DNA from 2 places in the Streptomyces sp. NPDC093065 genome. Region 1 is predicted to be linked to the other one. Evidence: riboswitches for the same ligand, from Rfam matches in the RefSeq annotation. Region 1 holds a riboswitch; the other holds the start of a gene.

Region 1 (4,331 bases):
CCGCCGCGACCGCACGGCCGTCGCCGCCGGGTTCGGCCTGCTGCGGCTCGCCGGAGCGCCCTCCCTGGGGTGGCTGGACGTGAAGACGTCCGGCGACGTCGAGGTGCCGGTCATCGAGGCCGCCGTCGACGAGGAGCTGGCCCGCTTCGCCGAGGAGGGACCCACGGCCGAGGAGATGGAGCGCGCCCAGGCCCAGCTGGAGCGCGAGTGGCTGGACCGCCTGGGCACGGTCGCCGGCCGCGCCGACGAACTGTGCCGGTACGCCGTGCTGTTCGGCGACCCGCAGCTCGCCCTCACCGCCGTGCGGCGGGTGCTCGAGGTGACCGCGGAGGAGGTCCAGGAGGTCGCCAAGGCCCGCCTGCGTCCCGACAACCGCGCGGTGCTCGTCTACGAGCCCACCGCCCCGGCCGACGAGACCGACGCCGACACGACCGACGCCGGCGCCACCGACGAGAACGAGGAGGCGGCCAAGTGACCGAGCTCGCCACGATGGAATTCCACGCCCGGCCGCAGGCCGGCGAGCCCAAGCCCTGGGCCTTCCCCGCCCCCGAGCGCGGCAGCCTCGGCAACGGCCTCACCGTGCTGCGCTGCCACCGCCCCGGCCAGCAGGTCGTCGCCGTCGAGGTGCTCCTCGACGCCCCCCTGGACGCCGAGCCGGCCGGTCTCGACGGCGTCGCCACCATCATGGCGCGCGCCTTCTCGGAGGGCACCGACAAGCACTCCGCCGAGGACTTCGCCGCCGAGCTGGAGCGCTGCGGCGCCACCCTGGACGCGCACGCCGACCACCCCGGCGTCCGGCTGAGCCTGGAGGTGCCCGCCTCCCGCCTCGCCAGGGCACTCGGCCTGTTCGCCGACGCCCTCAGGGCGCCCGCGTTCGCGGACGGCGAGGTCGAACGGCTGGTGCGCAACCGGCTCGACGAGATCCCGCACGAGCTGGCCAACCCGGCTCGCCGCGCGGCCAAGGAACTCTCCAAGGAGCTGTTCCCGGCCGACTCCCGCATGTCGCGCCCGCGCCAGGGCACCGAGGAGACGGTCGCGGCCGTCGACGCGGCGGCCGTACGCGCCTTCTACGAGCGGCACGTGCGCCCCGCCACGGCCACCGCCGTGGTCGTCGGCGACCTCACCGGCGTCGACCTCGACGCGCTGCTCGGCGACACCTTGGGCGCGTGGACCGGCTCGGCCGCCGAGCCGCGCCCGGTGCCCCCGGTGACCGCGGACGACCGGGGCCGGGTCGTCATCGTCGACCGTCCCGGCGCCGTCCAGACGCAGCTGCTGATCGGCCGCACCGGCGCCGACCGGCACGACCGCGTCTGGCCCGCGCAGGTGCTCGGCACCTACTGCCTCGGCGGCACCCTCACCTCGCGCCTGGACCGCGTCCTGCGCGAGGAGAAGGGCTACACCTACGGCGTACGGGCGTTCGGCCAGGTCCTGCGTTCCGCGCCGGACGGCACCGGCGCCGCGATGCTCGCCATCAGCGGCTCCGTCGACACCCCCAACACCGGTCCCGCCCTGGACGACCTGTGGACGGTGCTGCGCAAGCTCGCCGCAGAGGGGCTGACCGACGCCGAGCGCGACGTGGCCGTGCAGAACCTGGTGGGCGTGGCGCCGCTCAAGTACGAGACGGCGGCGGCCGTGGCGAGCACACTGGCCGACCAGGTCGAGCAGCACCTGTCCGACGACTTCCAGGCGACGCTCTACCGGCAACTGGCCGCCACGGGCACCGTGGAGGCCACGGCCGCGGTCGTGAACGCCTTCCCGGTGGACCGCCTCGTGACGGTCCTCGTCGGAGACGCGGCGCAGATCAGGGAGCCCGTCGAGGCCCTCGGTATCGGTGAAGTCACCGTGGTGGCCGCCGAGTAGCGGCACACGCGTGTGACGGCCCTGGTGACCGGAGTGTCACCAGGGCCGCCGTTTGTCCGGATTGGGGCAGTGGCTGCCCGTCTGCCCTGTGGCGTGCGCTACAAAAAGCTTGTTGCGTTTGAGGATTGAACGCAGCCGCGCTTAGCGTCTTCCGGGCTGTTCGTCACGCAGTGCGCCGCATCCGCGGCACCGGACAGTCATCGCCGAGTCCCCGTACGGCGCGAGCCAGGGGAGCCGGGGACCCACCGCAGTCCCTGGGGTGAATCGGACGCCCGCGCGCACCGCGAGGGGGCCCGTAGGAGACCTTCCACCTCCGAACCCGTCAGCTAACCCGGTAGGCGAGAGGGAAGGAAAGGACAAGCCTCTACATGGCGTTCACGCGCGCCACCGGGAAGCACCGCCGTACCGGCCGGGTGCACCGCACCACCGCCCGCGCGGCGGGAGTCGCGGCCCTCGCGACCACCGGCGTCGTCGGCTCCCTCGCTGCTCCGGCGCTCGCCGCCGAGCCCGAGGTGGAGCAGAGCGGTCTCACCCCGGTCGTCACCATCGGCGACTCCGTAGCCGACGAGATCGACGCCCAGGCCGTCGCCCAGAAGCAGGCCGCGGTGGACGCCGCCGCCCGCGAGGCGGCCAGGGAAGCGGCCCGCGAGCGGGCGGCCGAGGCGGCCAAGGAGGCGCGCGAGGCCAAGGAGCGCGCCGCGCGGGAGGCGGAGCGCAAGCGTCTCAACACCTTCGTCGCGCCGATCACCGCCTCCTACGTCTCCACCGCGTACCAGGCCGGCAGCTCCCTGTGGTCCTCCGGCAGCCACACCGGCATCGACTTCCACGCCTCCAGCGGCACGACGGTGCACGCGGTCGGCGTCGGCACCGTCGTCGAGGCCGGCTGGGGCGGGGCGTACGGCAACCAGGTCGTGATCAAGATGCACGACGGCACGTACACGCAGTACGGGCATCTGTCGTCCATCGGCGTCTCGGTCGGCGAGTCGGTCGAGCCCGGCCGGCAGATCGGCCTCTCCGGCGCCACCGGCAACGTCACCGGACCCCACCTGCACTTCGAGGCCCGCACCAGCCCCGAGTACGGCTCGGACATGGACCCCGTCGCCTACCTCCGCTCCCACGGCGTGAACGTCTGACCGACGACGGCGTCCGAAAGCCCCGGCTTCCCGAGCCGGGGCTTTTCGCATTTAATATCGCTTGATTGGCCCGGGGTCGCTCAACACGCGTCAATCGTCGACGTTTCACGGGGGTCAAGGGGAGGTCGGTCATGCGTATTCCGGCGCATTCGGTGTGCACGGCGATCCGGGACGACATCGTCGCGGGCGTCCACGGCCGCGGGAGCCGGCTCACCGAGGAAATCCTCGCCCGCCGCTACGGCGTCTCCCGCGTCCCCGTCCGCGAGGCCCTGCGCACGCTGGAGGCCGAGGGTTTCGTGGTGACCCGGCGGCACGCGGGCGCGTGCGTCGCGGAACCGACCGAGCGGGAGGCCGCCGACCTGCTCGAGACCCGTGCGCTCCTGGAGCCGCTCGGCGCCTCCCGGGCCGCCCGGCGACGCACCGAGGCGCACCTCAAGGTGTTGCGCGGCCTGGTCAGGCTGGGACAGGAGCGCGCCGGACGCGGCACCGGCGAGGAACTGCGCTCGCTGGGCGGCTGGTTCCACGAGACCCTCGCCCGGGCCGCCGACAGCCCCTCCCTGACCGCCCTGCTGACCCAGCTCCGCCACAAGATCGCCTGGATGTACGTCGTGGAGGCCCCGGCCGGGCCGGTGGAGTACTGGGCGGAGCGCGGCGCGATCACCGACGCGGTGGCCCGGGGCGACGGGGATCGCGCGCGGGCGCTCATGGCCCTGCACATCGAGCGGTCGGCCTCCGCACACCGGCTGCGCTTTGTTTCCGGCGGCGGGCGGACGGAGCGTGTGAGGAATGCGCAACACCCCGTAAACACGGCGAGCCCGCAGTGGTAATGCAGTTGCCGTACAAAAGGACGGGGAATTGCTGACGGTATTTCCTCTGCGCGGAAACCGGGATTTTTCTCCTGCCGGGAAACAGGACGGACGGGCGGGTGCACCGAAAGCGGGAGAAATGGCGAAAGGCCCGCCGGGCGGTCCCGGCGGGCCTTTCGGTGTTGCCGTCCGGCGGAGTCAGACGGTCTCGGGAAGCTCCTCGAGCCCCTCGGAGACCAGCTTCGCCAGCCGGTCCAGGGCGGCCTCCGCGCCCTCGGCGTCGGAGGCGAGGACGATCTCCTCGCCGCCCTGGGCGCCGAGGCCGAGGACGGCCAGCATGGAGGCCGCGTTGACGGGGGACCCGTCGGCCTTGGCGATCGTCACCGGGACGCCTGTGGCCGTGGCGGCTCGGACGAAGATGGAGGCGGGGCGGGCGTGGAGGCCCTCGGCCCAGCCGACGTTGACGCGGCGCTCAGCCATGTGATGCTGCCCTTCAGGTGTTCAGAGGCGTTGAAGTTGTCTAGACCATGTT
Region 2 (4,331 bases), on a different contig from region 1:
AGGATCTGGGAGGCACGGGCGAAGAGGAAGTCGCCGGTGAGGACCGCGACCGAGTTGTCCCAGCGGGTGTTCGCGCTGGGCACCCCGCGCCGCACGGCGGCCTCGTCCATCACGTCGTCGTGGTAGAGCGTGGCGAGGTGGGTCAGCTCCACGACCACGGCCGAGGGCACGATGCCCGGGGCGTAGCGGTCGCCGAACTGGGCCGAGAGCATCACCAGCAGCGGCCGGAACCGTTTCCCGCCGGCCCGCACCAGGTGCTGGGCGGCCTCTGTGATGAACGGAACCTCGCTTTTGGTTGCCTCAAGCAACCCTTCCTCGACAGCAACCAATCCGGCCTGGACATCGGCTTCCAGAGCCTGGTCCCGCACGCTCAGCCCGAACGGCCCGACGACGGTCACGAGGGGTCTCCTGTCTGCTGGTGTCTACTGGCGATTACCTGGTTTGTCGATAGGTCGCTGCCACCACTCAAGTCAGCGTATCCGGTCACGTTTCGATCACCGCTAGCGCCCACCGTTACAGGCCGGTCGGTATCAGATCATGAACGGTATGTTTTTGATCAGGTGATATGAGCAGATTTTGACTGATATCGCCGGAGGGGACGAGCCGGACCCCGGGGGGCGAGCGGGCCGGTGGCCACCGTCCAAGATCCCATCACTCCTCCCAACGGCCCGCACTCCGAGAACGTCACCCGATCGACGCCGCGCCCGCACCGGCACCTCACGCCTCCCGCCCCGCCTCCCGGCTTCACCCTCCACCCCCGTTTCCCCTTCCTCTGCGCCCGACACCCGAAGCCGTCCTCACCCGTGGCCGGTTGGCGAACGATTGAGGTTAATGCCCGTTTTGCCGCGCTTGTTGAGGCCAGTGAGTTGACTCACTCCGGTCCACCCGCGGGCAACCTCGCCACAACCTGTGCCCTCCCTTTGCCCCGCAAGCCAGTTGGGGCTTGGTAACCGCAAAGGATCAAGAGCCTCAAACGCCTCAGACCAAGGTCAACAGGCATGTTGGGTGATTCCTGCACTTGTTTCGGACATGTGCTCTCGCATACGTTCCCGGCCTGTCGGGCGGACGCCGAATCCTGCCACCGCCCGGTCGCACAGTCATCCACCCAACAAACTCGCCGGCAGGAGCGGGGGACCCAGGTAAGTCGCCGCACCGGTCACCACCGGAGCGGCTCGGGGTGAAGCCGTACCCGTCAGGGCGCGGCCGGGCACCTCCCCGCCCGAACCCGACAGCTCACCTCGCAGGCGTAAGGAGAGGGACACATGTCTGCCAACGGTCAGAACCGTCACGCCCGTACCGGCCGCCTCGCCCGCAAGCTCACGCTGGCCGGCACCGCCGCCGCGGTGCTCGCACTGCCGCTCGTCGGCGCCGCCACCGCCTCCGCGGCCACCCCGGCCGCCGCCACGACCGCCACCACGGCGGCCACGGCGTACCCGGACAACCTCGACGGCTGGATCCGCGAGTCGCTCGACATCATGGCGCAGCACGGCATCCCCGGGACCTACGAGGGCATTCACCGCAACATCATGCGTGAGTCCTCCGGCAACCCGCTCGCCATCAACAACTGGGACATCAACGCCGTCAACGGCACCCCGTCCAAGGGCCTGCTCCAGGTGATCGACCCGACCTTCCAGGCGTACCACGTGGAGGGCACCTCCTGGGACCCGTACGACCCGGTCGCCAACATCACCGCCGCCTGCAACTACGCGGCCGACCGCTACGGCTCGATGGACAACGTCTTCAGCGCGTACTGAGCCGCACCGGGCACCAAGGCGTCCCGAGCCCCGCTGAGAGGCCGTGGGCCCGGGACGTCCCAAGCCGTGGGCCCGGGACGTCCTAAGAAGTACCGAAGATCCGCTCGAGGACGACGGCCACGCCGTCGTCCTCGTTCGTCGTGGTGACCTCGTCGGCCACCGCCTTGAGTTCGGGGTGGGCGCCGGCCATGGCGACGCCGTGGGCCGCCCACTGGAACATGGGAATGTCGTTGGGCATGTCGCCGAAGGCGATCGTCCGGCGCCGCTGAAGACCCAGGTGCTCGGCGGCCAGCGCCAGGCCGGTCGCCTTGGTGATGCCGCACGGCTGGAGCTCCACCGTGCCGGGCCCCGACATGGTGACCGTCGCGAGGGAACCGACCACCGCACGCGCCGTCGCCGCCAACTCGTCGTCGGTCAGGTCCGGATGGCGCAGCAGCACCTTGCTGATCGGCATGCTCCACAGCTCCTCGCGCCGCTCGACACGCACCGCGGGCAGGGTGGGGTGGGGCATCAGGTAGCCCGGCTCGATGAGCGTCAGCCCGTCGACGCCGTCCTGGTCGACGGCGGCGTACACCTGGCCGACCTCGGCCTCGATCTTGCCGAGCGCGGTCTCGGCCAGCTCCCGGTCCAGGGTGACCGACCACAGCATCCGGTGCGCACCGGCGTCGTACACCTGCGCGCCCTGCCCGCACACCGCGAGCCCCGTGCAGCCGAGGCCGTCGAGCAGGGAGCGCACCCGGGGAGCCGGGCGCCCCGTCACCACCAGGTGCCGCGCACCCGCCCCGGCGACCCGCGCCAGCGCGGCCAGCGACCGTTCGGAGACGGTGTCGTCGCCGCGGAGCAGCGTGCCGTCCAGGTCGGTGGCGACGAGTGAATATGCGGTGCGGTCCATGATCAGAGAATACGGACACCGCACCCGTCCGACTCACCCGCGACCGCTTCCGAACGAGGACGTAGCGAGCGTGTTCGAACCCGCACGCGGATGCACGCGGACGCCCGATCATGTCCAAAACCTGACACATCATCGGCTAAAGCCGGTTCAGGGCCTCTGCACCGGTTGGCGACGGAACGGACCGCCACCCGCCGGTGCCCCGGCCCCGCCCCGGACCCCGGCCGCCGCGCCGCCTCGATCGGGCCCCGCCAGGCGGCGCCACCTCCCGCCGCACTGCCCAAGACCGGTATGTCACCCGTAACGTGTGGCCCGACCACGTGTCACGCGGCACACACCGACCCCGTGACCCGCGGGCATCCGCAGCACCCAGCACACACGGCGCGCACGGCGCACATGGCGAGCACGAAAGCGAGGCAGCACCCGATGCCCCCCTTCGATGTCCCCGAGGGCGATCCCTTCGGCCCGCACAACCTTCCGTACGGCGTGTTCTCGATCCCCGGTTCGCGGGACCGGACGGTGGGCGTCCGGCTCGGCGACCACGTCCTCGACGCGGGCGCGGCGGCCCACGCGCTCGGCTCGCCGTACGCGTCCCTGCTCGCGCGGCCCACCCTCAACCCGCTGCTGGCCGCCGGGCGCACGGCCTGGTCGGACGTGCGGCGCGCACTGACGGCGTGGGTGACGGTCCCGTCCCACCGCGAGACCCTCGAACCCCTCTTCCACCCGCTGTCGTCGGTGACCCTGCACCTGCCCTTCGAGGTCGCCGACTACGTCGACTTCTACGCCTCGGAGAACCACGCCCGCAACGTCGGCCAGATCTTCCGCCCCGACGCCGCCGACTCCCTCACCCCGAACTGGAAGCACCTCCCGATCGGCTACCACGGCCGCTCCGGCACGGTCGTCGTCTCCGGCACGGACGTCGTACGCCCGTCGGGGCAGCGCAAGGCTCCGGCCGACGCCGCTCCCGTCTTCGGCCCGTCCGTCCGGCTCGACATCGAGGCCGAGGTCGGCTTCGTGGTGGGCGTGCCGTCGGGCCAGGGCAGCACGGTGGGGCTCGGCGACTTCCGCGAGCACGTCTTCGGGCTCTGCCTGCTCAACGACTGGTCCGCACGGGACGTCCAGGCCTGGGAGTACGTGCCCCTCGGCCCCTTCCTCGGCAAGTCCTTCGCCACGTCGGTGTCCGCCTGGATCACCCCGCTGGACGCCCTGGACGAGGCACGGGTGGCGCCGCCCGAGCGCACGCACGAGCTGCTTCCCTACCTGGACGACACGAAGGACGACCAGGACGGTCCCGGCGGGTACGACCTGCGGATCTCGGTCGCCATCAACGACCACATGGTCTCCGAGCCGCCGTTCTCCACCATGTACTGGACGGCCGCCCAGCAGTTGGCCCACATGACGGTCAACGGCGCCTCGCTGCGCACCGGCGACCTCTACGGCTCCGGCACGGTGAGCGGGCCCACCGAGCGGGAGCGCGGGTCGCTGCTCGAACTGACCTGGAACGGCCGCGACCCGCTGGAACTCCCGGACGGCAAGCGGACGTTCCTGGAGGACGGGGACGTGGTGACCCTGTCGGCCTGGGCGCCGGGTCCGGACGGCGTCCGGGTGGGGCTGGGCGAGGTCACGGGGCGGGTGGTCGGGCGGGACGCCTGACGGCACGGCCGGCTGACGGCCAACGGTCGGCGGAT

The links. A riboswitch is a leader RNA that binds a small molecule or an ion and turns the genes downstream of it on or off. The one in region 1 is predicted to bind cyclic di-AMP.
Region 2: another riboswitch for cyclic di-AMP. It lies ahead of ACIQFU_RS03655 (transglycosylase SLT domain-containing protein); the one in region 1 lies ahead of ACIQFU_RS29950 (M23 family metallopeptidase).

Annotation. Positions count from the first base shown of each region.
Region 1 covers NZ_JBIVPJ010000021.1:28,681-33,011, reverse strand. Annotated here, with positions in the region: gene ACIQFU_RS29960 (M16 family metallopeptidase) at 1-475, shown strand, start outside; gene ACIQFU_RS29955 (M16 family metallopeptidase) at 472-1,860, shown strand; cyclic di-AMP (ydaO/yuaA leader) riboswitch at 2,052-2,216, shown strand; gene ACIQFU_RS29950 (M23 family metallopeptidase) at 2,229-2,993, shown strand; gene ACIQFU_RS29945 (GntR family transcriptional regulator) at 3,125-3,820, shown strand; gene ACIQFU_RS29940 (HPr family phosphocarrier protein) at 3,998-4,279, opposite strand.
Region 2 covers NZ_JBIVPJ010000002.1:182,263-186,593, reverse strand. Annotated here, with positions in the region: gene ACIQFU_RS03660 (polyprenyl synthetase family protein) at 1-398, opposite strand, end outside; cyclic di-AMP (ydaO/yuaA leader) riboswitch at 1,106-1,261, shown strand; gene ACIQFU_RS03655 (transglycosylase SLT domain-containing protein) at 1,263-1,754, shown strand; gene ACIQFU_RS03650 (HAD family hydrolase) at 1,837-2,646, opposite strand; gene fahA (fumarylacetoacetase) at 3,070-4,296, shown strand.